DNA from 2 places in the Bacillus sp. PK6-025 genome. Region 1 is predicted to be linked to the other one. Evidence: riboswitches for the same ligand, from Rfam matches in the RefSeq annotation. Region 1 holds a riboswitch; the other holds the start of a gene.

Evidence for each region. A riboswitch is a leader RNA that binds a small molecule or an ion and turns the genes downstream of it on or off. The one in region 1 is predicted to bind glycine.
Region 2: another riboswitch for glycine. It lies ahead of M1D67_RS21945 (amino acid permease); the one in region 1 lies ahead of gcvT (glycine cleavage system aminomethyltransferase GcvT).

Annotation. Positions count from the first base shown of each region.
Region 1 is NZ_CP096509.1:2,697,234-2,713,173, reverse strand. Features, by position in the region: gene M1D67_RS13835 (STAS domain-containing protein) at 1-604, shown strand, start outside; gene comGA (competence type IV pilus ATPase ComGA) at 762-1,826, shown strand; gene comGB (competence type IV pilus assembly protein ComGB) at 1,816-2,850, shown strand; gene comGC (competence type IV pilus major pilin ComGC) at 2,864-3,157, shown strand; gene comGD (competence type IV pilus minor pilin ComGD) at 3,163-3,600, shown strand; gene comGE (competence type IV pilus minor pilin ComGE) at 3,584-3,931, shown strand; gene comGF (competence type IV pilus minor pilin ComGF) at 3,840-4,328, shown strand; gene comGG (competence type IV pilus minor pilin ComGG) at 4,340-4,705, shown strand; gene M1D67_RS13795 (YqzE family protein) at 4,794-4,976, shown strand; gene M1D67_RS13790 (YqzG/YhdC family protein) at 5,006-5,326, opposite strand; gene tapA (amyloid fiber anchoring/assembly protein TapA) at 5,604-6,332, shown strand; gene sipW (signal peptidase I SipW) at 6,329-6,913, shown strand; gene tasA (biofilm matrix protein TasA) at 6,986-7,780, shown strand; gene sinR (transcriptional regulator SinR) at 7,885-8,220, opposite strand; gene sinI (anti-repressor SinI) at 8,254-8,430, opposite strand; partial or broken gene M1D67_RS13760 (YqhG family protein) at 8,621-9,416, opposite strand; gene M1D67_RS13755 (DEAD/DEAH box helicase) at 9,423-11,102, opposite strand; glycine riboswitch at 11,347-11,451, shown strand; gene gcvT (glycine cleavage system aminomethyltransferase GcvT) at 11,697-12,791, shown strand; gene gcvPA (aminomethyl-transferring glycine dehydrogenase subunit GcvPA) at 12,822-14,168, shown strand; gene gcvPB (aminomethyl-transferring glycine dehydrogenase subunit GcvPB) at 14,161-15,618, shown strand.
Region 2 is NZ_CP096509.1:4,304,079-4,320,018, forward strand. Features, by position in the region: gene M1D67_RS21920 (3'-5' exonuclease) at 1-1,227, opposite strand, end outside; gene adhE (bifunctional acetaldehyde-CoA/alcohol dehydrogenase) at 1,594-4,197, shown strand; gene ahpC (alkyl hydroperoxide reductase subunit C) at 4,465-5,028, shown strand; gene ahpF (alkyl hydroperoxide reductase subunit F) at 5,042-6,571, shown strand; gene M1D67_RS21940 (hypothetical protein) at 6,620-6,742, opposite strand; gene M1D67_RS21945 (amino acid permease) at 6,870-8,222, opposite strand; glycine riboswitch at 8,370-8,449, opposite strand; gene M1D67_RS21950 (helix-turn-helix transcriptional regulator) at 8,687-9,649, opposite strand; gene M1D67_RS21955 (GyrI-like domain-containing protein) at 9,759-10,244, shown strand; gene M1D67_RS21960 (hypothetical protein) at 10,266-10,730, shown strand; partial or broken gene M1D67_RS21965 (hypothetical protein) at 10,944-11,036, shown strand; gene fbp (fructose-1,6-bisphosphatase) at 11,543-13,468, shown strand; partial or broken gene M1D67_RS21975 (FAD-dependent oxidoreductase) at 13,578-14,023, shown strand; partial or broken gene M1D67_RS21980 (sensor histidine kinase) at 14,051-14,362, opposite strand; partial or broken gene M1D67_RS21985 (NAD(P)H-dependent oxidoreductase) at 14,353-14,496, opposite strand; partial or broken gene M1D67_RS21990 (thioredoxin reductase) at 14,495-14,701, opposite strand; partial or broken gene M1D67_RS21995 (iron-enterobactin transporter ATP-binding protein) at 15,091-15,316, shown strand; gene M1D67_RS22000 (iron-hydroxamate ABC transporter substrate-binding protein) at 15,267-15,940, shown strand, end outside.

The DNA of each region.
Region 1 (15,940 bases):
GACTGAAAGCATAAAGGGGTTTAAAGTGTGCCGTGAACTTTTAATAGATGAAATCGAGCATTTTTCGGATAAACATGCACCGGACTGTTCGAAAAAAGACTTTTTTATCTGGAATAAACAGCTTCACTCAATGATGGATGAGGTTATTGAACAGTTTATTCTTGAATATGAGCATACGACAAAGAGACAATTGAAGGCGCAGACCGAGATGATACGCGAACTGAGCGCACCTGTTATACCGGTATCAGAACACATCGGTGTGCTGCCGCTCATTGGCGAAATTGATACTCACAGGGCAACGGTGATCATTGAATCTGCGCTTAAGCAGTGTGCTGAGCTTCATCTCTCGCATCTGTTTATTGATATTTCCGGTGTTCCTGTCGTCGATACGATGGTTGCCTACCAGTTGTTCAAAGTCGTAGACAGCACAAAACTACTTGGCGTTGAGACGGTTCTTTCGGGCTTGAGACCGGAGATTGCCCAAACAGTTGTGAAGCTTGGGATGGATTTTTCGCATATTAACACAGAACAGAGCCTTGCTAAGGCGCTTTGCAATAAAGGCTTTTGCATCCGTGAAAACGGCAAGGCTGAAGAGAAGGTTTAAATTTCTCATTTCAGCAGTTGGAAGCTGAATAAAATAGTCAAATCGGTATTCGGAAATTCCGTTTTTGCTTCGTATTCAGCTTGATTTGCGATTTTTAAGGATTTGATGCTTCCGATGTTTTTCGTATAAACTGCGCTTAGAAAGGAGGCGCAATGGTTTGTACACGATTGAATCATTAAGCGGAAGATTAATTGACGAGGCATATAGAATGAAGGCGTCAGACATTCATATTGTTCCCGGTGAAAAAGAGGCGGTGGTTCGCTTCAGGATTGATGATGAACTTTTTCAAAAAGACAGATTAACGAGAAATGAGTGCTCAAGGCTCATTTCTCACTTTAAATTCCTTTCTTCGATGGATATTGGGGAAAGACGGCTGCCGCAAAGCGGAGCTTTAACTCTTTATATCAACCGTCAGCCCGTTCATTTAAGAATGTCTACTCTGCCCACCATCCATGATGAAAGCTTGGTCATCAGGCTTCTTCCCAAGATGAGCAGCAAGCCGCTCACAAAGCTCTCATTGTTTCCGAGTGCAACATTCAAGCTGCTGTCTTTTCTGAAGCATTCCCACGGATTAATTCTGTTCACCGGTCCGACAGGCTCGGGGAAAACGACAACACTCTATTCTTTAATTGAATACGCCAAGCGGCATTTTAAGCGAAATATCATTACCTTGGAAGACCCTGTTGAATCAAGAAGCGAAAACATTTTGCAAGTGCAAGTAAACGAAAAAGCTGGCATGACTTATTCTGCGGGGTTGAAGGCGGTGCTTCGCCACGATCCGGACATGATCATCCTCGGGGAAATTCGCGATGCCGAAACAGCCCAAATCGCAGTCAGGGCAGCTTTGACAGGACACCTTGTTTTATCGAGCATGCATGCGAAAAATGCCAAAGGCGCAATATACAGGCTGCTCGAGTTCGGCGTTGATATGACAGAAATTGAACAAACACTGGTCGCAATCAGCGCCCAGCGCCTCGTCGGTCTCGTCTGCCCGTTTTGCGGCGACAGCTGCTCTTTATATTGCAGATTGTCGAGGCCTGTGAGAAGAGCAAGCGTCTTCGAGCTTTTGTACGGAAAAAGCCTCAATCTCTGCATCGAAGAAGCAAAAGGCAGGTGCGGTGACATAAAAACAGAAACATTGAAAACGCTGATCCAGAAGGGAATAGCACTCGGATATCTGCCGTCGAATACTTATGAACGCTGGATAGGCCATGAAGATTAAAATGAAGTGGCCCGTCCGGGAACAGGCGGACATTCTGAAAAAACTCGGAGACATGATGAAGAGCGGATATACGATTTTGGATGCTTTAAGTATGCTGAAACTGCAATTGAATGAAAGGCGAAGTGCAGATCTGACATTTGCGATGGAGAAGCTGACAGAAGGGCGACCTGTGTTTCAAGTGCTTGAAATGATTTCATTTCATAAGGATGCTGTTACCATTGTTTACTTTGCCGAACAGCACGGGAATTTGCCATATGCCTTTCGGCAGAGCGGAGAGCTGCTTCACCGCAAGATCGCTCAAACCGAAAAACTAAAGAAAGCCGCCAGATATCCCTTGTTTTTAGTTTTAACGGTCTGCGTCATTATCTCTATTATGAAATCGGCAATCATCCCGCAATTTTCCGCGATCTATGAATCAATGAACGTTGAAACGTCTTTTGCAACGACCCTCATCTTTTCGGTTTTTGATCATTTTTATCTTTTTATCGCAGGAATGATGTTGATTGCCGCCGCTTTATCCCTCTATTATCTGTGTTCATTTCGCCATAAACCTCCAGAAGACAAAATGACCTTTCTCATTAGAATTCCCTTGCTGGGCCAAACCTTCAAACTATTCAACAGTTATTTTTTATCGCTCCAATTGAGCAATCTTTTGCAAGCTGGTCTGTCTGTATATGACAGTTTAAAAGCATTTGAAAGCCAGCCGTTTTTAACATTTCATAAAAATGAAGCGAAGCGCCTGATCGAGCGGCTGAAACAAGGGGAGAGTCTGGAGCAGATGCTGGCCGGGCATCCGTTTTATGAAAATGATCTGGCGAAGGCTGTTGCTCACGGCCAATTAAACGGACACTTATACAGAGAGCTGTATTCATACAGTCAATTTTTGATTGAACGGCTTGAACGGAAAGCAGAAAAATGGACAGGTTTGATCCAGCCATTGATTTACGGGCTAACAGCGGCGATGATATTAATTCTTTATTTGTCTATGCTTTTGCCAATGTATCAAATGATGAACCAGTTATAAGGAGGACGGAACTGTGAATGAAAAGGGATTTACACTGATAGAAATGTTAGTCGTCATGCTCGTCATCTCCATCCTGCTGTTGATCACCATACCGAATGTGACCAAGCATAATCAAAGTATTCAAAAGAAAGGATGCGAAGGGTTAATTAATATGGTTCAAGCGCAAATCACGGCTTATCAAATGGATCATGACGGGAAAACGCCGAGTAGGGCGGACCTTGAATCTGAAGGTTACGTGAAGAAGAACTTAAAGTGCCCGAATGGGAAAGCAATTAAAATTTCAAACGGCAAAGCACAGGCTGATTGACGGTTATGAATCAAAAAGGATTTACGCTTTTGGAAAGCCTAACTGTATTGATGATCGGTTCCATTATGCTCTCTCTTCTCTTTGCCGCACTGCCTCCCGTTTATGAAAAAAGAGTTGTTCAGCACTTTGTCTCACAGCTTGAAGAGGATCTGCTTTACGCACAGCAGACAGCTCTCGTCCGCCATGCGACGGTTAAGGTGCAGTTTGACTTTGCCGGCTGCCGCTATATTATTAAGCACGCGGACGAAGGCTCATCGCCTAAGCTGGTCAGGACATACAGTTGCCATATTGCGTTCAAAAAAGCGACGCTCAAACGAACTCTTACTTTTAACCCAAGCGGAGTTCCGAATCAAGGGGGAAAAATCGTGATCGATACACAGCACGCCTCTTTTGCACTGACGATCTATTTAGGAAGCGGAAAGATTAATGTGCAAAAAAAATAGAGGCTTTACAACAGTTGAAGCTGTTTCCGCATTCGGCATTTGGGTCATGATCACCATGTTATTGATTCCTATGGTTCATCAGCTGTCTTTGCAGCGCGGGGCATCTGAAAAAGAAGAAGAGGCATATCGCATATTGGATGAAAAGATCAGCCGCTACACACTGACCGGACGGTTTCAGCCTAAAGAAACTGTGCTTTACCGAAACACATCTTACTTTATTGAATGGAAGGAGCAGGGAGATGATTATGAAGTATGCATCTCCATTAAAAAAAGAGACAGTCAAAGGCGTTGCTTCACCATTTTGCGGTCAAAAGGGATTTACCCTTCTTAATGTACTGGTTTCCTTAATGGTGTATATGTTCATTGCAGGAACGATGGCCTCGATATTTCATCTGTTTTTATCCCCGGAAAGAAACGGTGCGGATATTCACCCGCGCGAATGGACGATTACTGCCGAGCAAATATTGAAGGAGTGCAGGAACTCGGTTGATATAAGAGCGGGCGACGATCATCAGTCATTGGAAATGACAAATCGCCAAGGTGCCGCCGTTCGCTATGAGAAATATCAGACAGTTATCCGAAAAAGAGTCAATGGAAAAGGTCATGTGCCGCTTTTGCAACATGTCAAACACATGAGGTTTGTGATTGAAGATCATCTGCTGATCCTTGAAGCGACAAGTTTAAGCGGCAAGTCATACCGTAAGTCCATTCCGCTCTATCATATGTAAAAGGTGATCACGTGAAAAATTCAAAAGGATTCATTTATCCGGCTGCTGTTTTCACAGCTGTGATTTGCATGCTCTGCGCGGGTCATTCAGCCGTTTTATTAACGAATCAACGAATGTTTGCACAGCAAACAAAAGAATTTCATATTCAGCAAAACCTTCTCCAAAATGGAATGCTCCATGCCTTGTCTCATATTCACGAAGAGACAAAAGAGAAAATTCAAAAACAGCATGGCTTGATATCGTATACTGTCAATCCGGCTCATCAGCGGCTCAAGCGAGTGAAGATAGAGGTAACGACAGCTTCCGGCACAGGAACGAGCGCTGAATTTCAATATGATTTGAGCACTAAGAAAATCACACAGTGGAAAGAATATTAAAAATTGTGTGTCGGAATCATGAAGAATGTATAAAAAAAGATTCGTATGACAACACTTCAACTGACAGAACTCCCCAAGAGGTGATGTGATGAAAACGAACGATTATGTTAAATATATGACGGAACAGCTCGTAAAATATATGGACACGCCTAAGCAGGAAAGAAAAGAAATGAAAGAAAAACGTAAAGAATCAAAGCCGCCGTCCAGGATATATCAATGGTTCGGCATTCTTCCTCTTGGCTGTATCATGTTTTTTAAAAGGCATAAATAAAGACAAGCCGCTTTCTACTGCAAAGCGGCTTATTTATATTCTTCTACAACGACGACTTTGTTGATTTTGTGTGTCGCAGGTTCAAATGAAATTGTAACAAATACTCCGAAATTTTTATTTCCTTCACTCAATGTGACATGGTATTGTTTGACCGCTTCATCCGCCCGCTTTCGATCCCATACTTTTTTCGTGAGACGCACTTCTGCTTCCGGATACCTCTTTTTTGCTTCCTCAACCGCTTTTTCTTCCCACTTAGACATGCGGGCTGTTTCGTAAGCTGCCGCATGGGCATTGAGCGGCCCAATGCTTGCAAGCAGTAAAAAAGAGCATAACATAGCATTTTTCAGCACGGGGCATCATCCTTTCTATCCTATTTTTTCCTTGTCAACAGTGTTTATACAAAAATGAAGAAGAAATTATGTACTTTATAAAGAACTTCAAACTTTTCAAAAAGATGAGAATTTGAGAGATTTTTTGAGGAATTAAACGAAAACGTTCTGTAAAACGAACTTAATCGACTATTTTGATAGTTTTCAAATGGCACATTTGTTCTTTATACTCTAACTATCAAGTTCTTTAAAACGAACGAGCGAAAAAAGCCATTACATACTCGCTAGGAGGGTAGTCATGATCCGATTATCTCGAACTAGGAGATCCCGAAAAAGAGCCGGAAAAAACATCATCGTTTTTCAAACGCTGCTGATCATTTATCTTTTAATTGGATTGGGGAGTCAGCTGTCACAGCATACAAACGCATCATTTCACGATGTGGAAACATACAGCATGACAATGAAAGCGGCCTCTTCATTTCCTCAAGATGGGAAACAGTGGGACGGGAGCAATTTGAAGCTTCAAAAACAGACAAAGACGAAAGGAACGGTCTGTGCACCGCTGACATTGTTTGCAGAATATAAAAACCGCGGCAGCCAAATCGCCGACTCTGAATGGAAGTGGGAGCTGCATAAACTCGGTAATGCCAAAAAACCGTTAGAGGACGGGACTGTGATCGATAAAGGCGCGTTCAAAAAAGAAGCCGAAAAGAACATCTACCGGATAGAGTCAAAGCGGGCGGCAAAAGGAGGGCTCTACGCATTTAAATTGATTAAGCCTGAAGGCCATCCCGATGTGAAAAAGGGCAAACCTTTTATTTGGTCAAATGTGATGAAGCTTCAAGACTGTAAAGAAGAAACACCGAAGCCGCCTAAAAAAGCATCAGAAAAGCCGAAGCAAACAGAACAGACAGAAACACGGGAAAAGTCTGAACAGGACATAGAGAAAACACCAAAGAGCAGTGAATCCGTAGATAAAGAAAATAGAAAAGAAGAAAATTCATTAGAAAGCGGGGAAGCGTCATGAAACATGTGATCAAATGGGTCAGCAATATCTTATATGTGATTATTTTCACACTCATCATCGCCGCGGTCATCGTCGTGATTTCGACAAAGTCGTCCGGCGGAGAGCCGCAGCTCTTCGGCTATCAATTGAAAACGGTTTTATCCGGTTCGATGGAGCCGGAGTTTAAAACAGGTTCTGTGATAGCCGTTCAAAAGATTGAAAATCCCGGGTCTTTGAAAAAGGGAGATGTCATTACATTCATGCAAGACGAAAACACCATGGTTACCCACCGAATTATCGGTATAACAAAAAATAAATCAAACCTCATGTTTAAAACAAAGGGTGACAATAACCAAAACCCTGATTCCGATCCGGTGCTGGCGGAAAATGTTGTCGCTAAGTATTCGGGCATTACGGTTCCGTATGCCGGGTATTTTCTGGATTTTGCAAGTAAACCGATCGGCACAGCCATATTGCTGATCGTGCCGGGACTCTTGTTGATTCTTTATGCAGTGATTACTGTATCCGCGGCTTTAAGAGAGATTGACCAAAAAACTAAGGCAATTGAAGCCGCCGGGAAAGATCAATCAGTTTCCATGTAATCTTCGTTGGTCACCTGAACATTCAGGTCTCCATATATACAGATTTTCTTATTATAAAAGGAGGAGTTATCAATGGGTACAAAGAAAAAACTCGGATTAGGCGTTGCGTCTGCTGCGCTTGGACTGGCATTAGTAGGAGGAGGAACTTGGGCTGCGTTTAACGACATCGAAACAACTCAAGCAACTTATGCAGCAGGTACGCTTGACCTGAATGCGAAAGATACATCTGCAAGAGTGAACTTGTCCAACTTAAAACCTGGCGACAAATTCACTAAAGATTTCGAATTCAAAAATGACGGATCACTTGCGATTAAAGAAGTGCTGATGCAGGTTGGCTACAGCAATTTCGTTGACGGAAACGCGAAAAACGGCGGAAAAAGCACAGCGGAAGACTTCCTGAAACAATTTAAAGTCAGCGTTCTGACTGTCGGAGTTGAAGGCGGAAACGGCTATCCTAAAAACATCATTTTAGATGAAGCCAACCTTTATGATCTGTACAATATGTCCGCGAAAAAAGATAAGGCCGCGTACGAAAAAGTGAAGAAAGCAATCGAGCCAGAGTTCCTGCATGACAATGGCAAAATCAATGTAGCGACAATCAACGGAAAAACGGCGCCTGAATACGACGGCATTCCGAAAGATCCATATGACTTTGACAAAGTTCAATTGGTGATTGAGTTCGTCAATGACAAAACAACAGACGCCAGCGGCAGAATGGTACAGAACAAATATCAAGGAGATTCTGTGCAGCTTGACTTCTCATTCGAAGGTACTCAATGGAACGGCTTGACAATCGACGGCAAAAAACATGCCGATGAAAAAGGTTATGTAAAAGAGAACGAAAGAGCGCACAGTGAAGATAAATAATGGTGCAATTTAAAAAACGGATCTGTATGATCCGTTTTTTTATGTTCATGAGGAATCGGCTTATTCAGCGTAAAAAATGCCAAAGGGAGTAAGATATGTTTCCCTTACTCCTTTTCCTGTCTTTTCTTCCACTTTTGATAATCTAAAAATTCTCGAAATTGTTTTTTAGAAACCCCTGATGCCATAGCGTCACGAACTAGATTTTCCCATTCACTATCTAATTGACCATCGTATTCGGTTTCATCTTTCTCATTGAGCAGGGTATGAACCGAGACGTCCAGAACAGCGGAGACTTTTTCTAGAAATTGAATGGAGGGGTTTGTTTGCAAGTTTCTTTCTATTGAACTTAAATAAGACTTCGCTACCCCAGCCTTTTCAGCTAGTTCAGATAGTGAGTAGCCTTTTTCTTTTCGATATTGTTTAATACGCTGGCCAATCAATGTCATCACCTTCCTTTCGATATTATAGCACATTCAGAAAGGATTTATTGAATGACTTCTTTCAATTGATGCGGAAGGTTTTGAAGACTTCTTACCCAAATTGAGAAAAATACGTATATCGTCTGGACTAATGCCTTGTTCAAGAGCGTGTTTAATCAGTTCTGTCCACTCCTCATCCAATTCTTCTTTCTCATTTTTATCTTTATTCATACATTTCCCCCCCAAAATACTTCATTATGTATTTCAGACAACCGTGTTGTGATAAACAAAGATAAACCCCGAGACTCAACACTTTACCAAGCTTGTCCAAATGGTGTTACGAAAGTTCCTCCTATCTCTTTAGTTCTATTATAAGTCCAGCTCACTGAATAAAAACAAGAATGTTGTCGAATCGGAAAAATTATCCTGAATTTTTTTTGTGCAAATAAAATAATCCCCCGTTTTGAACTTTAATATCGATTTTAGGCTCGTAAAGCGTTTGGAGAGCCTTTTTCTCAATTTCGTATTCCTCCGGTTTTTCTTCAGTATCCTCGTAAAATTGGTTTAAAAGTGACAGGTCGTTATTCCAGCGTTTCAGGGAAGCTTCAGCCCAATCAAGCGGCTCGCTTCTGGCCGCCTGTTCGATATAGCGCTCAAGCCGTTTAATGCCGCTTTCCGGCTTAATCAACGGCGACATCGTGTAGCAGTAGTCAGAGATCTGTGAAGAGAGATCGCGGGCCTCCATTTGTTCTTGAAACGATTCGACCAGCTGACCGCTGATTAAGTGAAGGCCGAGAGACAAAAGCTTATCTTTTTTCATGTCGGATTGGTACGAGATCGTCACATTCATGCCGAGCCACGGTTCCAGGGAAATATGGGCTCCATCAGAACGGATTTTCTCATAAAGGCGAATAAATTTGCCGTTTTTTTTGCACGGCCTGGAAAATTTGAAAAAGTCTTGGTGATCCAAAATGAATAAACTCACCTTCGATATCGGAAGGGGCCTCGTCTTCATTCGTGATCAGCGTGATTTTCATCGGATTAGGTTCTCCGCCCGTCTTTTCGAGCCAGTGCCAGTAAAACGGCCTGTTCATAATCTGTTTATCGACTTCAACCGTCAGCTGCACAGTCATGTGGCCTGAACTTTTGTCGGTGATCGTGCAGCCGTTTGCGATGAAAAAGCGTTCTAAAAACAGGTATATTTCTTCCTGACGCATTTGATTTTAGCCTCCGATCTGTTCTTGGTTTGAAACGGCTTCATTTCCGTATGAAATGAAAGAGGTTAAGTTTTCCATTTTAATCTTCATTTCCTCGTCTGTCGCGGAGTAAAAGAGAATGTCATGAAGGTGGTCTTCAAAATTGCCGACCTCGATTTTTGTTAAAATATCATCCAAGTCTCCGACGACTTTTTCGAACAAATGGATCTTTTCATAGAGAAGTTTTAAAATATGCTCTTCTACGGTATGCTTTGTTGCCATGTTGTAAATGTAAACATCGCGTTCCTGGCCGAGCCGGTGAATCCGGCCGATCCTTTGTTCGAGACGCATCGGGTTCCACGGAAGGTCATAGTTGATGATTTTATTGCAAAATTGAAGGTTGATCCCTTCACCGCCTGCTTCAGTCGCGATCAGAACTTGAACTTTGCCCCTGAACAAATCTTTCATCCAGTCTTTCTTTCCTCTTTTAAATCCGCCTCTGAACGGTACAGAACTGATGCCGTTCTGCTGGAGGAACCATTGCAGATAAATCTGCGTCGCCCTGTATTCAGTAAAGATGATGACTTTGTCATCGAGTTCTTGAATGAGCTCAACAACTTTCAGCGCTTTTGAATTTTGCGCGACCTCGTTGACCTTTTCGATCAAATGGTGGATGACAGGTTCGGAGATCACCGGCGCTTCGCGATCCTTTCGGTCAAGCATGTTTTTCAGCGTCATATAGACAGCTTCTCTGCTTGAACAGCATTCGCGCTCCAATGTCATGATTGAGAACATGCTTGATGAATGCTGATGACTTGTCTTCAGCTTTTTAATCTCGTCATACAAAGCCTGTTCTGTAGGAGAAAAGGAAATGGGCACGGTTTCGACATGGCGCTTCGTCCAGGTGATGCCGGTATCATGCCGTCTGTTTCTGATCATGACTTTATTGATAAGGGACTTTAAGCGTTCATGCGCTTCAGCTGAATTGATCTGTTTTGTATAATCTTTGTTGAAGTTGCTTTCATTTCCCAAGTGTCCGGGTTTTAGCAGGGAAACGAGATTAAATATTTCGTCGATCTTGTTTTGGATGGGCGTCGCCGTCAGCATCAGGCAATATTTTTTCTTTAAGCTGCGGACAAACTCGTAATTTTTTGTTTTATTGTTTTTCAGTTTGTGAGCTTCATCAATAATCACCACATCATACTGGATCGACAAAACCGTCTCCCTGTGCGGCGACCGCTTTGCCGTGTCAAGGGAGGAGACGACAACATCGCACTGCTCCCAGACATAGCTTTTTTTCTGTTCCACGGCCGGAATTAAAAACTTTTCCCGCAGTTCCTTCACCCATTGCGAGACGAGCGAGGCGGGGACGAGGATTAAGATTTTCTTGGCCAGCCCGCGAATCATGTATTCTTTTAATATCAGCCCAGCCTCGACCGTTTTGCCGAGGCCCACTTCATCCGCCAAGATGGCTTTTCCGTTCATCTGCTCGACTACCTTCCGGGCGACTTCGAGCTGATGGGGAAGCGGGGTGAAGCCTGGGAGGTGATAAGGGGCCTGCAAGCCTTCAAACGTCGGAATCGCAAGCCTTTTCTGCACTTCACAGGAAAGCTTGTAAAGCTCCCAATTCGCCCATGGTCCGTCTTCATCAAGGTGCTTTTTGAACTGTTCCGGCCACTCGTTGTCGAAATGAATGTCTGGTCTCATCACTAATGCCGCCTTTCTCTTCTGAGATTCAAATGTTCTTTTTTAAAAGAAAATCTTGCGTGAAAAAAACGGATTTTACTAACAAATAAACAAAACACGAACATTCTTATTTTAAAATAATAAATTGTTAATGATTTTTCCTGTTGCCCAATTGTTGTGATGATGGTAGGATATTTGTAGATCATCAGTAAAAAAATCATAAGCTTTATATAGTATGTCCATGAAAAGAAATGAATATGAGCGAATGACAGCAAGGGGAGAGACCGATAGCGGGAAACCTTAAAGCGGCGCCGAAGGAGCAAGCTGGGGAAACAGTGAATCTCTCAGGCAAAAGAACTCTTGCTTGACGCAACTCTGGAGAGAGTTTGTATCATATGATGTTTTAACAAACCACCAAAGGGGACATCTTTGCTTTTGATGCAAAGTAAACTTTCAGGTGCCAGGACAGAGAGCCTCAGAACTGACAAAGGGGCTTCTCTGTCCTTTTTTGTGCCGTCCAAAGCGGCGGAACCATCCAGGTGATGTTGGAATCTTTCTTGTTTTCTGATGATTGGCAAACTTGTTTTTAGTTTGAAAAGCGAAGGGGGAAGCAGAATGCTTAAACGAACGCCTTTATTTGACCTTTATAAGGAATATGGCGGAAAAACGATTGATTTTGGCGGCTGGGAACTGCCTGTTCAATTTTCTTCAATTAAAGAGGAGCATGAAGCCGTCAGGACGAAAGCGGGGCTTTTTGACGTCTCACACATGGGGGAGGTCGAAATCACAGGAACAGACAGCCTTCCGTTTTTGCAAAAACTGTTGACAAACGATGTTTCGACACTGAAAGAAGGCGGTGCCCAGTATACGGCCATGTGCTATGAAGACGGCGGAACGATCGACGATCTCCTCGTCTATAAAAAAGCGGCCAATGTCTACATGCTCGTCATTAACGCAGCCAATATCGACAAAGACGTCGATTGGATGAACAAGCACCAAGAAGGAGACGTTTCGGTTCGAAACGTGTCTGGCGAGATTGCGCTGCTTGCCCTTCAAGGACCGAAGGCCGAATCGATTTTAAAACAGGTCGCAGATAGCGATCTTGCCGGGTTAAAGCCGTTTACGTTCAGGGATGATGCGGCGATTGGCAGCGTGCAGGCGCTTGTGTCCAGAACGGGATACACGGGAGAGGACGGCTTTGAGATTTACTGCCGGAGTGAAGATGCAGCCTACATTTGGAAGCTGCTTCTTGAAACGGGCAAGGATTCGGGATTAGTGCCGTGCGGCCTCGGGGCCAGAGATACGCTGAGGTTTGAAGCGAAGCTGCCGCTGTACGGACAAGAGCTCTCAAAAGATATTACACCGATCGAAGCCGGCATCGGATTCGCCGTCAAAACAAACAAAGCCTCGGACTTCTTCGGAAAAGCCGTCCTGGCAAGCCAAAAGGAACATGGAGCGGACAGAAAGCTCGTCGGCCTTGAAATGATCGATAAAGGCATTCCAAGGCACGGCTACGCCGTCTATTATCAAGGCGAACAAGCAGGCGAGGTGACAACCGGCACACAGTCGCCGACCTTAAAGAAAAACGTCGGCCTCGCATTGCTGAAAAAAGAAGCCTGCGCCCTCGACACCGTCGTTGAAGTGGAAATCAGAAATAAGCGCTTGAAAGCCAAAATCGTGAAAACCCCATTTTACAAACGGCAGCCGTAAGTTTGCCAAGGCCGTGAAAGGAGACTGAAGATGAAGCACCGTTACCTGCCAGCTACAGATCAGGATAAAAAAGAAATGCTTGAGGCAATTGGAGTCGAGAAGATCGAAGAGCTATTCTCCGATATACCCGAAAGCGTCAAATTTAAAGGGGAATACCAAATTAAAAAGGCAAAGTCCGAGACTGAGCTCACAAAAGAGCTGACGAAACTCGCGGCTAAAAATAAAGATACAGTGATGCACGCCTCTTTTTTGGGAGCGGGCGTATACGATCATTACCAGCCCGTCATCGTGGACCACGTGATTTCGCGGTCGGAATTTTACACGGCTTATACACCGTATCAGCCTGAAATTTCTCAAGGGGAGCTCCAGGCGATCTTTGAATTTCAAACGATGATTTGCGAGCTGACGGGCATGGATATCAGCAACTCGTCGATGTATGACGGGGGAACGGCATTAGCCGAAGCGGCAATGCTTGCTTCAGGACATACAAAAAAGAAAAAAATCGTCGTTTCGGAAACCGTCCATCCCGAATCGCGCGAGGTTTTAGTAACGTATGCGAAAGGACAGTACATCGACGTGGTAGAAGTCCCTGCCAAAAACGGAACAACAGATCTTGCGGCTCTTGATGAAGCCGTCTGCGAAGATACAGCAGCAGTGATCGTCCAATACCCTAACTTTTTCGGGCGAATTGAGCCGCTGAAAGACATTGAACCGATCGCCCATAAAGGGAAAAGCATGTTCATCGTGTCCGCCAATCCGCTGGCTCTCGGGCTTTTAACACCGCCCGGGGCACTGGGAGCTGACATCGTTGTCGGGGATGCCCAGCCGTTCGGAATACCGGCCGCTTTCGGCGGGCCGCACTGTGGATTCTTTGCCGTCACGAAAAAATTGATGAGAAAAGTGCCTGGCCGTCTCGTCGGTCAGACGGAAGATGAAAACGGGAAAAGGGGATTCGTTCTCACCTTGCAGGCGCGCGAGCAGCATATCAGACGGGATAAAGCAACATCAAATATATGCTCCAACCAGGCGCTCAATGCGCTTGCCGCATCAGTCGCCATGACGGCGCTCGGCAAAAAAGGCGTCAAGGAAATCGCATGGCAGAACCTGCAAAAAGCGGCTTACGCAAAAGAAGCAGCTAAACGGGCCGGTCTTGAAGTCGTGTTTGACGGGCCGATGTTCAATGAGTTTGTCGTCAGGCTCAATGAACCTGTCGAAAAAGCGAATGAACGCCTGCTTGAGAAAAATATTATCGGAGGCTACGATCTCGGCGCTTCATATCGGGATTTAAAACAGCACATGCTGATCGCCGTGACAGAGCTCAGAACAAGAGAGGAAATCGATACACTCATGAATGAATTGGGGGATCGCCATGAATAATCAGGATCAATCGCTTATTTTTGAAGTATCAAAAGAAGGGCGGGTCGGCTACAGCCTTCCTGAGCTTGACGTCCCTGAAACAGATGTGACAGACGTCCTTGACGAAGCGTATCTCAGAGATGAACCGGCAGATCTCCCCGAAGTGTCTGAGCTTGATATTATGCGCCATTATACGGCTTTATCGAGGCGCAACCACGGAGTGGATTCGGGCTTTTATCCGCTCGGTTCATGCACGATGAAGTACAACCCGAAGATTAACGAAAAAATCGCGAGAATCCCAGGACTTTCTGCGATCCATCCGCTCCAGGATGAACGGACCGTGCAGGGTGCGCTGGAGCTCTTGTACGACTTGAGCGAGCATTTGGAAGAGATCACGGGGATGGATGAGGTCACTCTTCAGCCGGCTGCGGGTGCGCACGGCGAGTGGACCGGGCTGATGATGATCCGCGCGTTCCATGAGGCAAACGGCGATCATAAAAGGACGAAGGTCATTGTACCTGATTCGGCCCACGGTACAAACCCGGCGTCTGCGACTGTTGCCGGATTTGAAACGGTCACCGTCAAATCGAATGACGACGGTCTTGTTGATCTCGAAGATTTAAAGCGTGTCGTAGATGAAGAAACAGCCGCGTTAATGCTGACTAATCCAAATACGCTCGGCCTTTTTGAAGAAAATATTTTAGAAATGGCTGAAATCGTCCATAAAGCCGGAGGAAAGCTGTACTATGACGGAGCGAACCTGAACGCCGTTCTCAGCAAAGCAAGGCCGGGTGACATGGGATTTGACGTCGTCCATTTGAACCTTCACAAAACCTTTACAGGACCGCATGGAGGCGGAGGACCTGGATCAGGCCCTGTCGGCGTCAAGAAGGAATTGATTCCGTATTTGCCGAAGCCGGTGCTGGTGAAAAAAGATGGCCGTTATACCTTTGACCATGACCGTCCGCATTCGATCGGCAGGGTGAAACCTTACTACGGAAACTTCGGCATCAATGTGAGAGCTTATACGTACATTCGTTCAATGGGGCCGGACGGGCTCAAAGAAGTAACGGAAAACGCCGTTTTAAATGCGAATTATATGATGAGAAAGCTTGCTCCATACTACGATCTGCCGTTTGACCGGCACTGTAAGCACGAATTTGTGCTGTCGGGAAGGCGCCAGAAAAAGCTGGGAGTCAGGACGCTTGACATCGCAAAGCGGCTTTTGGACTTCGGCTTCCATCCGCCGACTATCTATTTCCCGCTCAATGTCGAGGAATGCATCATGATTGAACCGACAGAAACAGAGTCTAAAGAAACGCTCGATGCGTTTATCGATACGATGATCCAGATTGCAAAAGAAGCGGAGGAAACGCCTGAAGTCGTTCAGGAAGCACCGCATTCAACCGTTGTGAAACGCATGGATGAAACAAAAGCTGCGCGGAAGCCCGTGCTGCGTTATGAAAAATGATAAGAAGCCGGCGGATCGATTTCGCCGGTTTTTTTGTAAAAAAAACATCTTTATGTAAACGGTTTATGTACTGAATGATAAGGATTTCTCTCGTATTAAATAGTAAATTCATCAAATTTAAAATTAAAAATAAAAATTACATTGTAAAACGTGATAGTTTCAATGTTTTTATCAAATATAATGGTTTAATTTGCCTTAAAAGAAGAGGATTATGGAGTATTTAAAAGGATTCACAAGGGTAGAGAGTGACAACGATGAATATGAAGGTTTGATACAAAATGACAGTGAATATGCCGTTTGTCTCATATGTTACATAAATGTT
Region 2 (15,940 bases), 1.6 Mb from region 1:
CCTGCCGTAAATAGATTGTGCACGGTCTTCCACCAAAAGTAAGGATTTCGTTTCCGGACTCAGGCACAGGCTGATCAAATGAAGCCAATTTCCTTCAAAATCCTGACCTTCATCGATCAGAATGGCATCATACTTCGGAGATATTGCCTCGCCTTTTTCCAGCTGTTCAATATATTGATCAATCATAAACTCATTCGTTTTTATTTTTAGATCTTGCTTAAGCCACTGGTGAAAGTTACGAATTTGGATACTTTCAGGAACTCGAGACTCAACAGCTTTTCCTTCTTCAGTATATTGAAAGTCAAATAAATGATCCGGTTCTGCAAACATTGAACGAACCATTTGAGTAATATTCGATGCTAATGAAATATTGTAACAGAGGATTAATATCTTCCAATCAGGGTGGTTTTTTGCCAGTATCTTTGCACGACTTGCGAGAATTAAGGTTTTTCCGCTTCCTGCTACACCGCGAATTATACGGTGTTGATCACCAATCTGCTTTGCCATATTCTCTTGATGCAAGTCCATCGTTTTAATGTCCCGCAACGATAAAAGAAGCTGGTCACGGTATGGAACAGATTGTTCAAACTCCGCTCCAATGCGCACTTCCGGAAAAAGATAATATCGAATAGTATTAATGTCTTCATATGTAAGAGAGGTTTTCATTTGAAATTGCACATGAAACATTTGAAACAGCTTTTCTATCAACAATTCTTCTGAAAAGTTTACATGATCAGGATCAATTTGATCTCGAGTCAAGATAAACTCTGGATCTATTATTTGATAAACTTGCTTTTCCAACAATTGAATTTCATTTAATCTGGTAAATACAACGCCATATCCATAAGGAAATTTCAGTTTAAATTGATACTTACCCTCCGTTTGAATTAAACTCTTATCCTTTTGGAGTACATCAGCTATTTTAAAAGCATACTCTCTTGCTTGTCTTAACGGATTCTTCACACTGCACATGTCGCCGCTCGCATTTCGAATCTGCCAGTCATCTTTTGTGAACCTATAAAACGAATTTTTCGTATAATCCTTTACTTCAAGCACAAGCAAGCCCATATCCGGCCCTATAATAACAAAATCAGGACAGACACCTTGAATTTCAGGTTCATAGTACACAATATAATCATCAGGCAAATAGTTTTTCAATGTACGAAACAAAATCCGTTCTCCCACTGTTGCTGAACTTCGTATTGATTCGGGTATTGTCATTGCCAATTTAACCAACTCCTTCGATGCCTACTAGCCACGTTTTCCATATATTTATATTATCGGGGGTTAGAAAGGAAAGTAAAGGAAATCTATTTATGTAAGAGATGAAAAATGCACCATTAAACAGGATTTTCTTAGTTTCTGTTGATTTCATACTTTGTTCAACATTTCACAAACTCATACTTCAAATTCGTGATATGATAAATTCAGCCACAGAAAAGGAGGACTGATACCAAAATAAACCAGATATCCGCTTCAGGGATAAAATTTTTTAACTCCACTTGTGAAATGTTTCACAAACAATGTCCGCATCATTCATCCCTGAACATCCTGTTGTAATCAAATTCCTATTCATTCACTGGAGGGTTTACAATGGCAATCGAAGAAAAGGAAATGAAACAAAAGCAAAATGCCTCAACCATGGTTGATCAGCTAGTCGAAAAAGGCCTAAAGGCATTGGAAGAATTCCGCAGCTTTGATCAGGAGCAGATTGATGAGATCGTCAAACAGATGGCGCTTGCCGGCCTTGATCAGCACATGCCTCTCGCCAAACTTGCCGTCGAAGAAACGAAGCGCGGCGTTTATGAAGATAAAATCATTAAAAACATGTTTGCCACAGAGTATGTCTACCATCATATCAAATACGATAAAACAGTGGGCATCATCAATGAAAACGAACACGACGGAGTCATTGAAATCGCGGAGCCTGTCGGTGTCATCGCCGGGGTGACGCCGGTGACCAACCCTACTTCCACTACAATGTTCAAGTCCCTGATAGCGATCAAAACAAGAAACCCTATCGTGTTTGCTTTCCATCCATCGGCCCAAAAATGCAGCCGCGAAGCGGCGAGAATCCTTCGGAACGCAGCCGTCAAAGCAGGAGCACCAGACAACTGTATCCAATGGATTGAAACGCCTTCGCTGAATGCAACTCAAGCCTTAATGACCCACCCGAACGTTTCCCTGATCCTCGCAACAGGGGGCGCCGGCATGGTGAAATCAGCGTACAGCTCCGGAAAACCGGCCCTTGGTGTCGGACCTGGAAACGTTCCGTGCTACATCGAGAAGTCTGCCAACCTGAAGCAAGCCGTCAATGATCTGATCTTATCCAAAACATTTGACAACGGCATGATTTGCGCATCAGAGCAGGCCGTCATCATAGACAAAGACATCTACTCAGACGTCAAAGTCGAAATGACAAGAAACAACTGCTATTTCTTAAATGAAACCGAAAAATCAAAGGTCGAGAAATTGGTCATCAATGAAAATACTTGCGCGGTAAACGCTGATATCGTCGGCATGCCGGCATTCAAAATCGCTGAAATGGCCGGTGTCAAAGTGCCTCAAGATACAAAAATCCTCATCGCCGAATTAGAAGGCGTAGGTCCGGATTACCCGCTTTCCAGGGAAAAACTGAGCCCTGTTTTAGCGTGCTACAAAGTCAGCGGAATTCAAGAGGGATTAAAACGCGCCGAAGACATGCTCGCGTTCGGTGGAACCGGCCACTCGGCGGTAATTCATACGAACGATCAAGAAGCCGTTAAAGAATTCGGATTACGGATGAAAGCCGGGCGGATCATCGTCAATGCACCGTCGTCACAAGGGGCGATCGGCGACATTTACAACGCCTATATGCCTTCTTTAACACTCGGATGCGGCACATATGGCGGAAACTCCGTCTCGTCAAACGTTGGAGCTGTTCATTTAATCAACACGAAAAAAGTGGCGAAAAGGAATGTCAATATGCAGTGGTTTAAAGTTCCTCCAAAAATCTATTTTGAAAAACACGCAACCCAATATTTAGCGAAAATGCCTGACATCTCAAAAGCGTTGATTGTGACTGATCCGGGGATGGTGAAACTCGGATATGTAGACCGCGTCCTACACTACTTAAGAAGGCGCCCGGATTACGTTCATTGTGAAATTTTTTCTGATGTCGAGCCTGATCCTTCAATCGAAACGGTGATGAACGGCGTCGACATGATGGCCAAATTCCAGCCGGATGTCATCATCGCCCTCGGCGGAGGTTCTGCAATGGATGCCGCAAAAGGAATGTGGTTGTTCTATGAGCACCCGGATGCTGAATTCTTTGGATTAAAGCAAAAATTCCTGGACATCCGCAAGCGCATTGTCAAATACCCGAAACTGGGCGAAAAAGCAAAATTCGTCGCGATCCCGACGACATCAGGCACAGGCTCTGAAGTCACGTCATTCTCTGTCATTACAGACAAAGAAACGAATACGAAGTATCCGCTGGCCGACTATGAATTAACGCCGGACGTCGCGATCATTGACCCGCAATTTGTCATGACCGTGCCGAAACATATTACGGCTGACACAGGAATGGACGTATTAACACACGCAATTGAATCATACGTATCGTGCATGGCTAACGACTATACAGACGGCTTGGCCATGAAGGCCATCCAGCTGATCTTCGAATACCTGCCTAGAGCATACAAAAACGGCAGCGACGAGCTGGCCCGCGAAAAAGTGCATAATGCATCAACGATTGCCGGAATGGCGTTTTCCAATGCCTTCCTTGGCATCAACCACAGCTTAGCCCATAAGCTTGGCGCGGAGTTTCACATCGCTCATGGACGGGCAAACGCCATCCTTCTGCCGCACGTGATCCGCTATAATGCAGAAAAGCCGAAAAAGTTCACGGCATTTCCTAAATACAGCCACTTCATAGCCGATCAGCGCTACGCGGAGATTGCCAGAACGCTCGGCCTGCCTGCAAAAACAACTGCAGAAGGCGTTGAAAGCCTGATCCAGGAGATTATCTCGCTCGCCAAAGAGCTTAAAATTCCGATGAGCATTAAACAAAACGGCGTGGATGCTGCCGCATTCGAAAGCAAAGTGGATCTCATGGCCGAACGCGCCTTTGAAGATCAGTGTACGACAGCCAATCCGAAGCTGCCGCTCGTTTCGGAGCTTGCTGAGATTTACCGTTCCGCATATAAAGGAGTTTAGCCAAAGAAGCCGTCATTCCGACGGCTTTTCGTTTTCAATTAGGACTCTTCATTCTCACTACTCTACCATTTGTGCCAATCATACTATATGAAAGTTACGAAACTCCAACTCTTTTCTTTAGCTGAAATACTTAACAAAAAATTAACGGGCTTTCCCCTTGACAAAAAATATTTATTACTTGATAATTTGTATATAATTATAATAATTACAGAGAAATAAAGTTTACAATTTTTATTTCTCTTAAACTACATTCAGGAGGACGATATTATGTCTCTAATCGGAAAAGAAGTACAACCATTCGCAGCGAAAGCTTACAAAAACGGTGAGTTTATCGATGTTACACACGAAGATCTAAAAGGCCAATGGAGCATTTTCTGCTTCTATCCAGCAGATTTCTCATTTGTTTGCCCGACTGAGCTTGAAGACCTTCAAAACGAATATGCTGCCCTAAAAGAACTTGGTGTCGAAGTATACTCTGTTTCTACAGACACTCACTTCGTACATAAAGGATGGCATGATAGCTCTGAGAAAATCGGCAAAATCACTTACGCGATGATCGGCGACCCGTCTCAAACGATCTCCCGCAACTTTGAAGTGCTGAACGAAGAAGAAGGTCTTGCTGACCGCGGAACATTCATCATCGATCCGGACGGTGTGATCCAAGCTGTTGAAATTAACGCAGGCGGTATCGGCCGTGATGCAAGCACCCTGATCAACAAAGTAAAAGCGGCTCAATACGTCCGCCAAAACCCAGGCGAAGTTTGCCCGGCTAAATGGGAAGAAGGTTCTGAAACACTGACACCAAGCCTTGACCTAGTAGGCAAAATCTAAGGAGTGCATTCAATTGGTACTTGAAGCAAATATCAAAGCACAATTAAACCAATACATGCAGATGATTGAAAATGACATCGTCCTTAAAGTCAGTACAGGCGATGACAGTGTCTCTAAGGATATGCTGGCTCTTGTAGAAGAGCTGGCTTCCATGTCATCAAAAATCACTGTTGAAAAGGCGCAGCTCGACAGAACGCCAAGCTTCAGCGTCAATCGTGCCGGAGAAGAAACAGGCGTCACATTCGCCGGAGTTCCGCTCGGTCACGAATTCACATCTTTGGTGCTGGCACTCTTGCAAGTAAGCGGCCGACCGCCGAAAGTCGATCAAAAAATCATCGATCAAATCAAGAACATCAGCGGCGAATACCGCTTCGAATCTTATATCAGCCTCACATGCCACAACTGCCCGGACGTTGTGCAGGCATTGAACATGATGAGCGTGCTCAACCCGAACATCACGCACACGATGATCGATGGTGCGGCATACAAGTCAGAAGTCGAAAGCAAAAACATTATGGCTGTGCCGACCGTATACTTGAACGGCGAATCCTTTGGAAGCGGCCGAATGACGCTTGAAGAAATTCTTGCGAAAATGGGCAGCGGCACAGATGCATCTGAGCTTTCTGATAAAGATCCGTTCGATGTACTCGTTGTCGGAGGCGGACCTGCCGGTGCAAGCGCAGCAATCTATGCGGCGCGCAAAGGCATCCGCACAGGAATCGTTGCCGAACGCTTCGGCGGCCAAGTCCTTGACACGATGAGCATCGAGAACTTCATCAGCGTGAAGCGCACCGAAGGGCCGAAGCTTGCGGCAAGCCTTGAAGAACACGTGAAGGATTACGAGATCGACGTCATGAACCTGCAACGCGCAAAAGGTCTCGAGAAAAAAGATCTTTTCCATCTTGAACTCGAAAACGGCGCTGTTCTGAAAAGCAAAACCGTCATTCTGTCAACTGGCGCACGCTGGCGCAATATCGGCGTACCTGGCGAACAAGAGTTCAAAAACAAAGGTGTCGCATACTGCCCTCACTGTGACGGACCGTTGTTTGAAGGCAAAGACGTCGCCGTCATCGGCGGCGGGAACTCCGGTATCGAAGCAGCGATTGACCTTGCAGGTATCGTCAACCACGTGACTGTTCTTGAGTTCGCACCGGAGCTGAAAGCAGACGAAGTTCTGCAAAAACGTCTCTACAGTCTCCCTAACGTGACTGTCGTGAAAAACGCCCAAACAAAAGAAATCACGGGTGATGAAAACGTAAACGGCATCACTTACGTTGACCGTGAAACAGGAGAAGAAAAACACGTCGAGCTCCAAGGCGTCTTCGTCCAAATCGGTCTTGTGCCGAACACGGAATGGCTCCCTAAAACCGTCGAACGCAACCGCATCGGCGAAATCGCAGTCGACAAACGCGGCGAAACAACCATCCCTGGCCTATTCGCTGCCGGCGACTGCACAGACGGACCATATAACCAAATCATTATTTCAATGGGATCGGGGGCAAATGCCGCATTAGGGGCGTTTGATTATTTGATCCGGAACTAACACGAAAGGCGCTATGCTGCTTAAACGGCAGTATGGCGCTTTTTTATGTTATAACCCATATAAATGGGACTTCACATCATGGCCGACAAACGCTTTCCATATGATCAAATTGTACGGATAGGACCAAGCGGGATATTGCGATTGTCCATTCATGTATGAATTGTATTCCATGACTCCATTCCTCTCGTTCTCATGTCTACATTAAATATAAACCTATAAAAGGAAACGGTTAATCAAAAATAAAGACGGCATACTGCATGCAGTACACCGTCTTTTTCAAGAGATTTAATTTGACTCATCATGTTCTTTTTGTCCTGTTTTTTTTCATCCAAAATAAAATAAACAATACAATAAACCATAGAGGAGTCAGCAGCAAGGCCGGGCGAGTCGCATCCGCATACAGCATAATCATGAGAATGACCGCAAACATCGCCAGGACAACATAATTGATAAACGGCGCGAATGGCGCTTTGAATGTTGATGCTGCGTGTAAGTGCGGACGGGTTTTCCTGTATCTAATATGGCTGACAAGAATCACACCCCACACCCATATGAAACAAATCGCGCTGATGGTTGTCACGATCCCAAAGGCTTGTTCCGGTATCAGTTTGCTTAATAGCGCTCCTGCTGACAGGACAATGGTTGATACCCATAACGCGTGACTCGGCACATGGTTTTTATTCAGCTTCGCAAAATTGGCCGGGCCCTGTTTCATTTTACTTAAATTGTACAGAATCCGGCTTGTTGAAAACATCCCGCTGTTACAAGCAGACGCGGCTGACGTTAATACAACAAAATTAATGATTCCCGCGGCAAGCGGGATGCCGACTAAGCTGAAGGTTTTCACAAAAGGACTTTCCGCTGCATTCAGTTCCATCCAAGGGTTAATACATAATAAGACGATAAGCGCGCCGACGTAGAAAAATAAAATCCGTAAAGGAATTTTATTAATAGCCGATGGAATATTTTTTTTCGGGTTCGACGTTTCCGCCGCCGATACACCTACTAATTCCACACCGACATATGCAAAGATCACCATTTGGAAAGAAAGCAAAAAGCCTGAAAATCCGTTTGGAAACAAACCGCCATGCGCCCAAAGGTTGGTAACCGAAACCGTTCCTGTATGCGTCTTAAACCCGATCACCAGCAAAATAACACCGATGACAATTAACGCAAGAATCGTGATCACCTTTATTAAAGCGAACCAAAATTCCAATTCTCCAAAAAGCTTGACAGTCAACAGATTGAGCCCTAATAAAATGAGTAAACAGATAAGTGCAGGGACCCACTGCGGAATATCAAACCAATATTTCACATAGACACCGACGGCAATCACATCCGCCATAGCCGTCATAATCCAGCAAAACCAATAGGTCCACCCGGTGACAAACGCCGCACGCGGCCCCAGATACTCCTCGGCAATATCGGTTAACGATTGATAACCCGCTTTAGATAACAGCAATTCTCCCAGCGCCCGCATCACGAAAAAAAGCGCAATACCTACAATGAAATACGCAAAGATGATAGAAGGACCCGCCAATTGAATCGCCTTACCGGAGCCTAAAAACAACCCGGTGCCAATCGTCCCGCCAATAGCGATAAGCTGTACGTGCCGATTGGATAAGTCCCTCTTTAATTCCCGCTGTTCCACATCAAACTCCTCCTTACCTCTCTAGTGAACGACGAGCAGTAAAAAAGCCCATAAAAAAAGAGATTGGATGTCCTCCAATCTCGCGGTCATAAGAATATCAAAATATATTTGTGCCGCTGACAATCATCAGCACGACAAATACATATTCGGTACTCTTCTGTCCTTTTGCCTGAGATTGTGAACCCTTCGGCGCCGCAGAATTCCGCGGTCTCTCCAGAAGCTGCTCCTGCTGTAGTGCGACCCACAGCAATCATAGCTTGCATGTATTGAGTTTTTCGATAGAGATAATTACTATCGGATAACTTTTAATTTTAATAGAGGTTGAGTGATTTGTCAATGGTTCTATTTATAGTTAACGCTAGTATTCTTAAACTCACCTATACTAGCGACAATATTTTCACCTGGTTTATAAATCAGCTTCTATTACGGAATCCTTTCGAAAATTGGGGTTTAACTGGCACTGCTCATGGGCAGAATAAGCATAATCTCTCTTGTAAACCTTCTAATACTTCTTCTGGTACTTCCCTGACCTTGATATCTTCACCTAGGAAAAGCAGCCAATTTGTTATTTCGGACAATTCTTCGGGATGATTCACATTGATAAAAGTCTTTAGAATGGCTGCGGTTTGATAAGGATTCGTATAGGAAATTGAAATTTTTAAAGGATGATATTTTTTGAATTGGGCAATCGCCTGTGGACCAAGTTCAAGGACAAGGTTGATTACTTCTTCCTGCTTACCTAGTTTCTCTAAAATCTTTTTCTTACTTATTCTTTTTTTCACAGCGTATGGTTTGACATTGGTAAGATTGTCCACAGGGAAAATCCTCCTCCTTTCATCCTTTAAGTCAAAGCCTTCAATCAGCCAAAGGCCTTTTTCATGATAAAGGTGCAGAAGATAAATGGGATAAGTCTTTATTACCTTCTCTTCTTTGATGGTAATCAATAAATAGCTATCCAAAAGAAGGAGCTGGATGAGTTTTTCTAACATGGGATGGGGGAGATCTGAAAGCTCAAGCAGGTCGGGATTATTGGGGTTTGTCCCTTCAAAAAGCAAGATTCGATTTAAAAAAACCAGGGCCTCTTGCTGGTTTTCTGAGATAAGGCCCAGTAATTTTTCAGCTAAAGACTGACGGCTCTTTAGATAAGGGAGTTGTTGATTTCTTGTAGCCATAAAAGCGATAAAAAGAGCTTTAATCTCATGATCGGTAAAGCGAACAGCAGGCAGGACAGAGTGGTTCATGACAAAATAACCCCCGCTCCTTCCAACTTCAGCAACAAGCGGCATCCCCATAGCTTCAATTTCCCTGATATCCCTGATAGCTGTCGAACGAGAGATGTGAAATTCCTGCATGATTTCAGAAATTGTAAAGTGGGCGCGGTTGTTGATATACCGCATGATGATATTAATCCGTTCAACTTTTTTCATCGGGGCCTCCTAAACAGTATCATTTTTTGACATGATTTAAGGTTATTATAAACGCATCAAGTGAAAAGACAAATCATTTGATTATTTTAAAAAAAGGAAGGTTTTGAATATGAAAAATTACACGCTGGAGGAAAAAGACAGCTTTACCGTTTTTGGTATTGGAACGGAGCTTGAGAGCGATTACACAGATTCTGCTGGCATAAATAAGGAAAAGGCAGACTTTTGGGCGGCCGTCAAACAAGATGGAAGGCTTGACACTTTAAAAGCCATAGCTACAAATGACTATATTTTTGCCGTGAACGAAGCGGTAAACAACAAGATGATGCATTATGCTGGCGTGATGACAGAGGCAGAGGCGTCGGTGGCAGGAGAAACCAGAGTTATCCAATTTCCTAAGGGGGAATACCTGGTTGTTAAAGGGGAAGGGAAGACGGCTGATGAGTTGAGTAATAAGCTTACTGGCATTGCCTTCGGTCAAGTCTTGCCGGAAGCAAAGAATTTTGCCTATGTTGGCGGGCCGAATGCAACGGTTGAGATGGGGCAGCGAAACGGCTTAGTATTCGGTGAAATGTGGATTCCTGTTGTTAAGAAATAAAAAGATAAAGGAGCGCTGGAATTGTCCTATATCGTTGATTTTAAAAATGTCTCTACGGTTGGATTAGAAGCTTCACCTGCAGCAGAAGCACTTGCTGGTTTACGTGCTAATGAAGCCCGTTACTTTATGAACAAATACAAGCATGAATTTACGGTTGTACCAGCCAGCGAGTCCTGCGAGACCCTTGATTATGTGAACCGAATTTTGAAAGAAGAACGTGATATTGAGTTTGCGGCCAAACCTTTAGAAACGTCGCGTTTTCAAGTGGAAAATATCAAAATTGCCTATGTTTTTTATGAGGATGGTCTTGCAGTCAACGTCATGTATACGATTGATGATCCTAAAAAGCGGGCCGTTGGGTTTAAGCTTTCTGAGGGGATGGAGGTACCAAAGGAGTTAGAAGGGAAGTTTAAGTTCGCTAGGCAGAAGTCTAAATTAGCTGGAACCATTAGGGGCTCCTACTTTGTCATTAAAGGAGAATATTAAAGTAAAAAGCGTAAGTGCCGGAATTCAGTCATTTTTCGTATTTGATCATTCTTTTTCTTTATTCGGATAAGAAAAACTTGGTTGAGCAAAAAAGCAAATTCAGCACAAAGCAAAAACAACAACCATTCATGCATTCAAATAACAAAACAGCACCTCTCCATCAAATTTGAAGGTGCTGTTATTTTTTTACCGTAAACCTTATTGACGACTACTGGTACGGCTGGTGCAAATGCAGCTATCCACCCTGCCTGTAAAGGCATCCGCACAGGGATTGCCGCTGAACGCTTCGGTGGTCAAGTTCTTGACGATGATAAAAAGCCCCATAACAAAGAGACCGGATGTCCTCCAATCTCGTGGTCATAAGAATAACAAATCATATTTGTGCCGCTGACAATCATCAGCACGACAAATACTGCTTAAGATTATAAAACCCTTCCGCGGTCTCTTCAGAAGCTTCCCCTGCTATAAGTACGACCCACAGTAATCATGGCCTGCTACGTATTGAGTTTTCATTCCTCTCATTTCTGAAAACGAGACAATCCTGCGATAGAAAAATGACCAAGCCAAAGCCGGGTTACTTCCTAAGCTGAAATGCGGTGTCCGATTAATGTTAAAGAAGCCTTCTCAAGCTTTCTCTCCGCTCATCTCAGCGCCTCTTTCCCTCGTTTTGATTGTCTCAAAAAGGAGTTATGCGGTACTATCATATAAAGGTCAATTATTTAAAAATAATGTCATACTTTTAAAATCACCTTATCATGCAAATGCTCGTACATAGGGGGACAGCTCCTATTCTAAAAAGGGGATGGACGATTTTGGAAACCAAATATTTAGATTTACTCGCACAAAAATACGATTGTGAAGCAAAAGTGGTAACGGAAATCATTAATTTGAAAGCGATACTGAACCTGCCGAAAGGCACCGAGCATTTTGTCAGTGATTTGCACGGGGAATACCAGGCATTCCAGCACGTGCTGCGGAATGGTTCAGGAAGAGTAAAAGAGAAGATACGCGATATTTTCAGCGGTGTCATTTATGATAGAGAAATTGATGAATTAGCAGCATTAGTGTATTATCCGGAAGACAAACTGAAGTTAATAAAACATAATTACGATACGAAAGCATTGTTAAACGATTGGTATAAAGAAACGATTAATCGAATGATTAAGCTTGTATCTTATTGCTCTTCCAAGTATACCCGCTCCAAATTACGCAAAGCACTGCCCTCTCAGTTTGCTTATATTACGGAGGAGCTGCTGTATAAAACAGAAGAAGCTGCCAACAAAGAACAGTATTACTCCAAAATCGTAGATCAGATCATTGCGCTTGGCCAAGCTGATAAGCTGATCACCGGTCTTGCATATAGCACGCAGCGATTGGTTGTCGACCATCTGCATGTTGTCGGCGATATTTACGACCGCGGACCGCAGCCGGATCAGATTATGGAAGAACTAATCAACTATCATTCAGTCGATATTCAGTGGGGAAATCACGATGTCCTTTGGATAGGCGCTTATTCAGGCTCTAAAGTATGCCTGGCAAATATTATCCGCATCTGTGCCCGCTATGACAACTTGGATATTATTGAAGACGTGTACGGCATCAATCTGAGACCGCTCTTGAACCTTGCCGAAAAATATTACGATGATAACCCATCTTTCCGTCCGAAAGCAGACGAAAACAGACCGGAAGATGAGATTAAGCAAATCACAAAAATTCATCAAGCGATTGCGATGATCCAATTCAAGCTTGAAAGCCCGATTATCAAGAGACGGCCGAACTTTAATATGGAAGAGCGGCTGTTATTAGAGAAAATAGATTACGACAAAAACGAAATCACGCTGCACGGAAAAACATATCAGCTGGAAAACACCTGCTTTGCGACAGTGAATCCGGAGCAGCCAGATCAGCTATTAGAAGAAGAAGCAGAAGTCATAGACAAGCTGCTATTCTCTGTCCAGCATTCCGAAAAGCTGGGCCGCCATATGAATTTTATGATGAAAAAAGGCAGCCTTTATTTAAAATATAACGGCAACCTGTTGATTCACGGCTGTATTCCAGTTGATGAAAACGGCAATATGGAAACGATGATGATTGAGGATAAACCGTATGCGGGCCGTGAGCTGCTTGATGTATTTGAACGATTCTTGCGGGAAGCGTTTGCCCACCCGGAAGAAACCGATGATCTGGCGACAGATATGGTCTGGTATTTATGGACAGGCGAGCACTCCTCCCTTTTTGGAAAACGCGCTATGACGACCTTTGAGCGGTATTTCATTAAAGAGAAGGAAACACATAAAGAGAAGAAAAACCCGTATTACTATTTGCGTGAAGACGAGGCAACCTGCCGAAACATCCTGAAAGAATTCGGCCTCAACCCGGATCATGGCCATATCATCAACGGCCATACACCGGTAAAAGAAATCGAAGGAGAAGATCCGATCAAAGCAAACGGAAAAATGATCGTCATCGACGGCGGCTTCTCCAAAGCCTACCAATCGACAACAGGTATCGCCGGCTACACGCTGTTATACAACTCCTACGGCATGCAGCTCGTCGCCCATAAACACTTTAATTCCAAGGCGGAAGTGCTGAGCACCGGAACTGATGTCTTAACGGTGAAGCGATTAGTGGATAAAGAGCTTGAGCGGAAGAAAGTAAAGGAAACGAATGTTGGTGAGGAACTCTTGAAGGAAGTAGCTATTTTGGAGAGATTGCGGGAGTATCGGTATATGAAGTGAGGAAATGTGGAGTTCAGGGATCATTCTCTGGGCTCTTTTTGACGGTTTTCCACTTCGTACAGCAAATTGCTAACAAGGTCTGCTTTTCTGCTCGTTCATAGATAAGTAAGCGGCGATTGATCTCGCAGGCATCGTCAACCATGTCACTGTTCTTGAGTTCGCACCGGAGCTGAAAGCAGAGGAAGTCCTGCAAAAACGCCTCTACAGCCTGTCAAACGCGACTGTAGTGAAACATGTACAAATGAAAGAAATTACAGGTGACCTAAACGTAAACGGCATCACTTACATGGATCGTGAAACAGGCGAAGAACAACACGTTGAACTCCAAGCTGTCTTCGTCAAAATCGGTCTCGTGCCAAACACAGAGTGGTTAGACGGATCAGTCGAGTGCAACCGCATCGGCGAAATCGCAGTCGATAAACGCGGCAAACAAGCACCCCCGGCTTATTCGCGGCCGGCGACTGCACAGACGGCCCGTACAACCAAATCATTATTTCGATGGGATCGAGGGCAAATACCGCATTAGGGGCGTTTGATTACCTGATTCGCAACTAATCTATCAAAAAAGCTATTGCTGAGTTTTCAGCATAGCTTTTCTCTTTCCAAGGGAAGCCATCCTTCCAGCAGCGCGCCTCCTTCAGGATCATTTCCCGCCGTCAGATCGCCTCCGTGCCGTCTCATGATCCTTTGTGAAATCGTCAACCCCACCCCGGCTCCTCCGGTCGACCGGCTTCTTGATGCTTCCCCGCGATACAAGGGCTCAAATACACGGCGAAGCTCCTCCGGGGAGAGTCCCTGCCAAGTATCTCGAACCGTGAAGATGACGTTGTCACGATCCTTATCACACTGAACAACAATCTCGCCAGCGCCGGGTATATGTCTAACCGCATTTTCTTGATTCCTATAAAGTGAAACACCGCTCTTTTCATCAACACTTTGTGACTGTTATTCAACAGAAACAAAGGGTACTTCTCAGGGCCTTTCATAGTCGAAATACAGACGACCGACTTTCCTTTCAAAAGCCCTCCTTGTATAATGATTTTGACCTGACGTCGCACTTAGAAAAAATGAGTATCAATTCTATTTTTTCATTCAATACCCCACTGTTGGATCAACGGTCAATCCATTAACATCCCAAATTATTTTCTACAAATAAACAAGGATTTCCCCGCCAAGTTTCGGCCAATATTCAATTAGCTTCATCTCTCTTAACCCGCTATAAAAGGTTGAATATCATCCTGTTGATTCATCACCGTTCACTCCCAAACATCATTCGTAATTGATTATCAATGATAAGTTATTAAACTTGTTTTCATCATAATTAATTTTTTCTTTCTAAAAGTTTTCACTTTCATGAGGGTACTATGATAAGGACACAATTTTTACATTGACATATTGAAAAATGAAATATATATTTATTGTTGATATTGATAATCATTATCGTTTATTTATTTTCATTCTGCTGTTCATACAGCTATTTACTGAAGAATTAAATACTGGCTCTGGAGGACGTTTAATTGTAAAAAATCTCTGTGTAACGATTCCAGATAAAAAGGAACAACCATATCCTGAGGTCAGCGCCAATGTGTTTGAATTGCTATGGCTCTTGTACGGGAGACGGACATGATTTACATCGAGCTGCTCGTTTTTTTCGGATTATATCATTGCATTAAAGACGGCGAAGTCGTGAAGGCTGGGCTTGTGAAGAGGCGAGTACTGCGGGAAGTCTTTCAAATTGGCCCGAGAACAAATAAACCGAAGTGTGTTACTTACAATTTATTAAGAGGTGAAAATGAGCATGAAGAAACTATTAATCCCGTTTATGCTACTGCTGACGCTTATGATTAGTGCATGCGGCAATGAAGAGTCAGCAACAAAGGATAGCGGCTCAGCAAAAAAAGAATCTAAAACGATTACATACCAAGCGGAAACAGGACCAATCGAAGTTCCAGCCGATCCGCAAAGAGTTGTTATGCTTTCAGGGTATACCGGAAATGTGTTAGATTTAGGAGTCAACGTTGTCGGTGTAGACACTTGGTCTAAAAACAATCCAACCTTTAAAGAAAAGTTAAAAGATGTTCAAGAAGTTTCAGAAGATGACCTAGAAAAAATTATTGAATTAGAGCCAGATTTAATCATCGCGTTATCAACGGTAAAAAATTTAGACAAATTAAATGAGATCGCTCCTACTGTTACTTATACATGGGGTAAAGTAGATTATTTAACTCAGCACGTGGAAATTGGCAAGCTACTAAACAAAGAAAAAGAAGCCCGAGCATGGGTTGACGACTTTAAACAGCGGGCAGAAGAAATCGGAGAAGATATTCGCACAAAAATCGGCAAGGATTCAACTGTATCTGTTATTGAAGCATATGGGAAAGATCTTTATGTTTACGGTAATAACTGGGCGCGCGGTACAGAAATCTTATATCAAACGATGAAACTAAATATGCCTGAAAAAGTAAAGAAAGA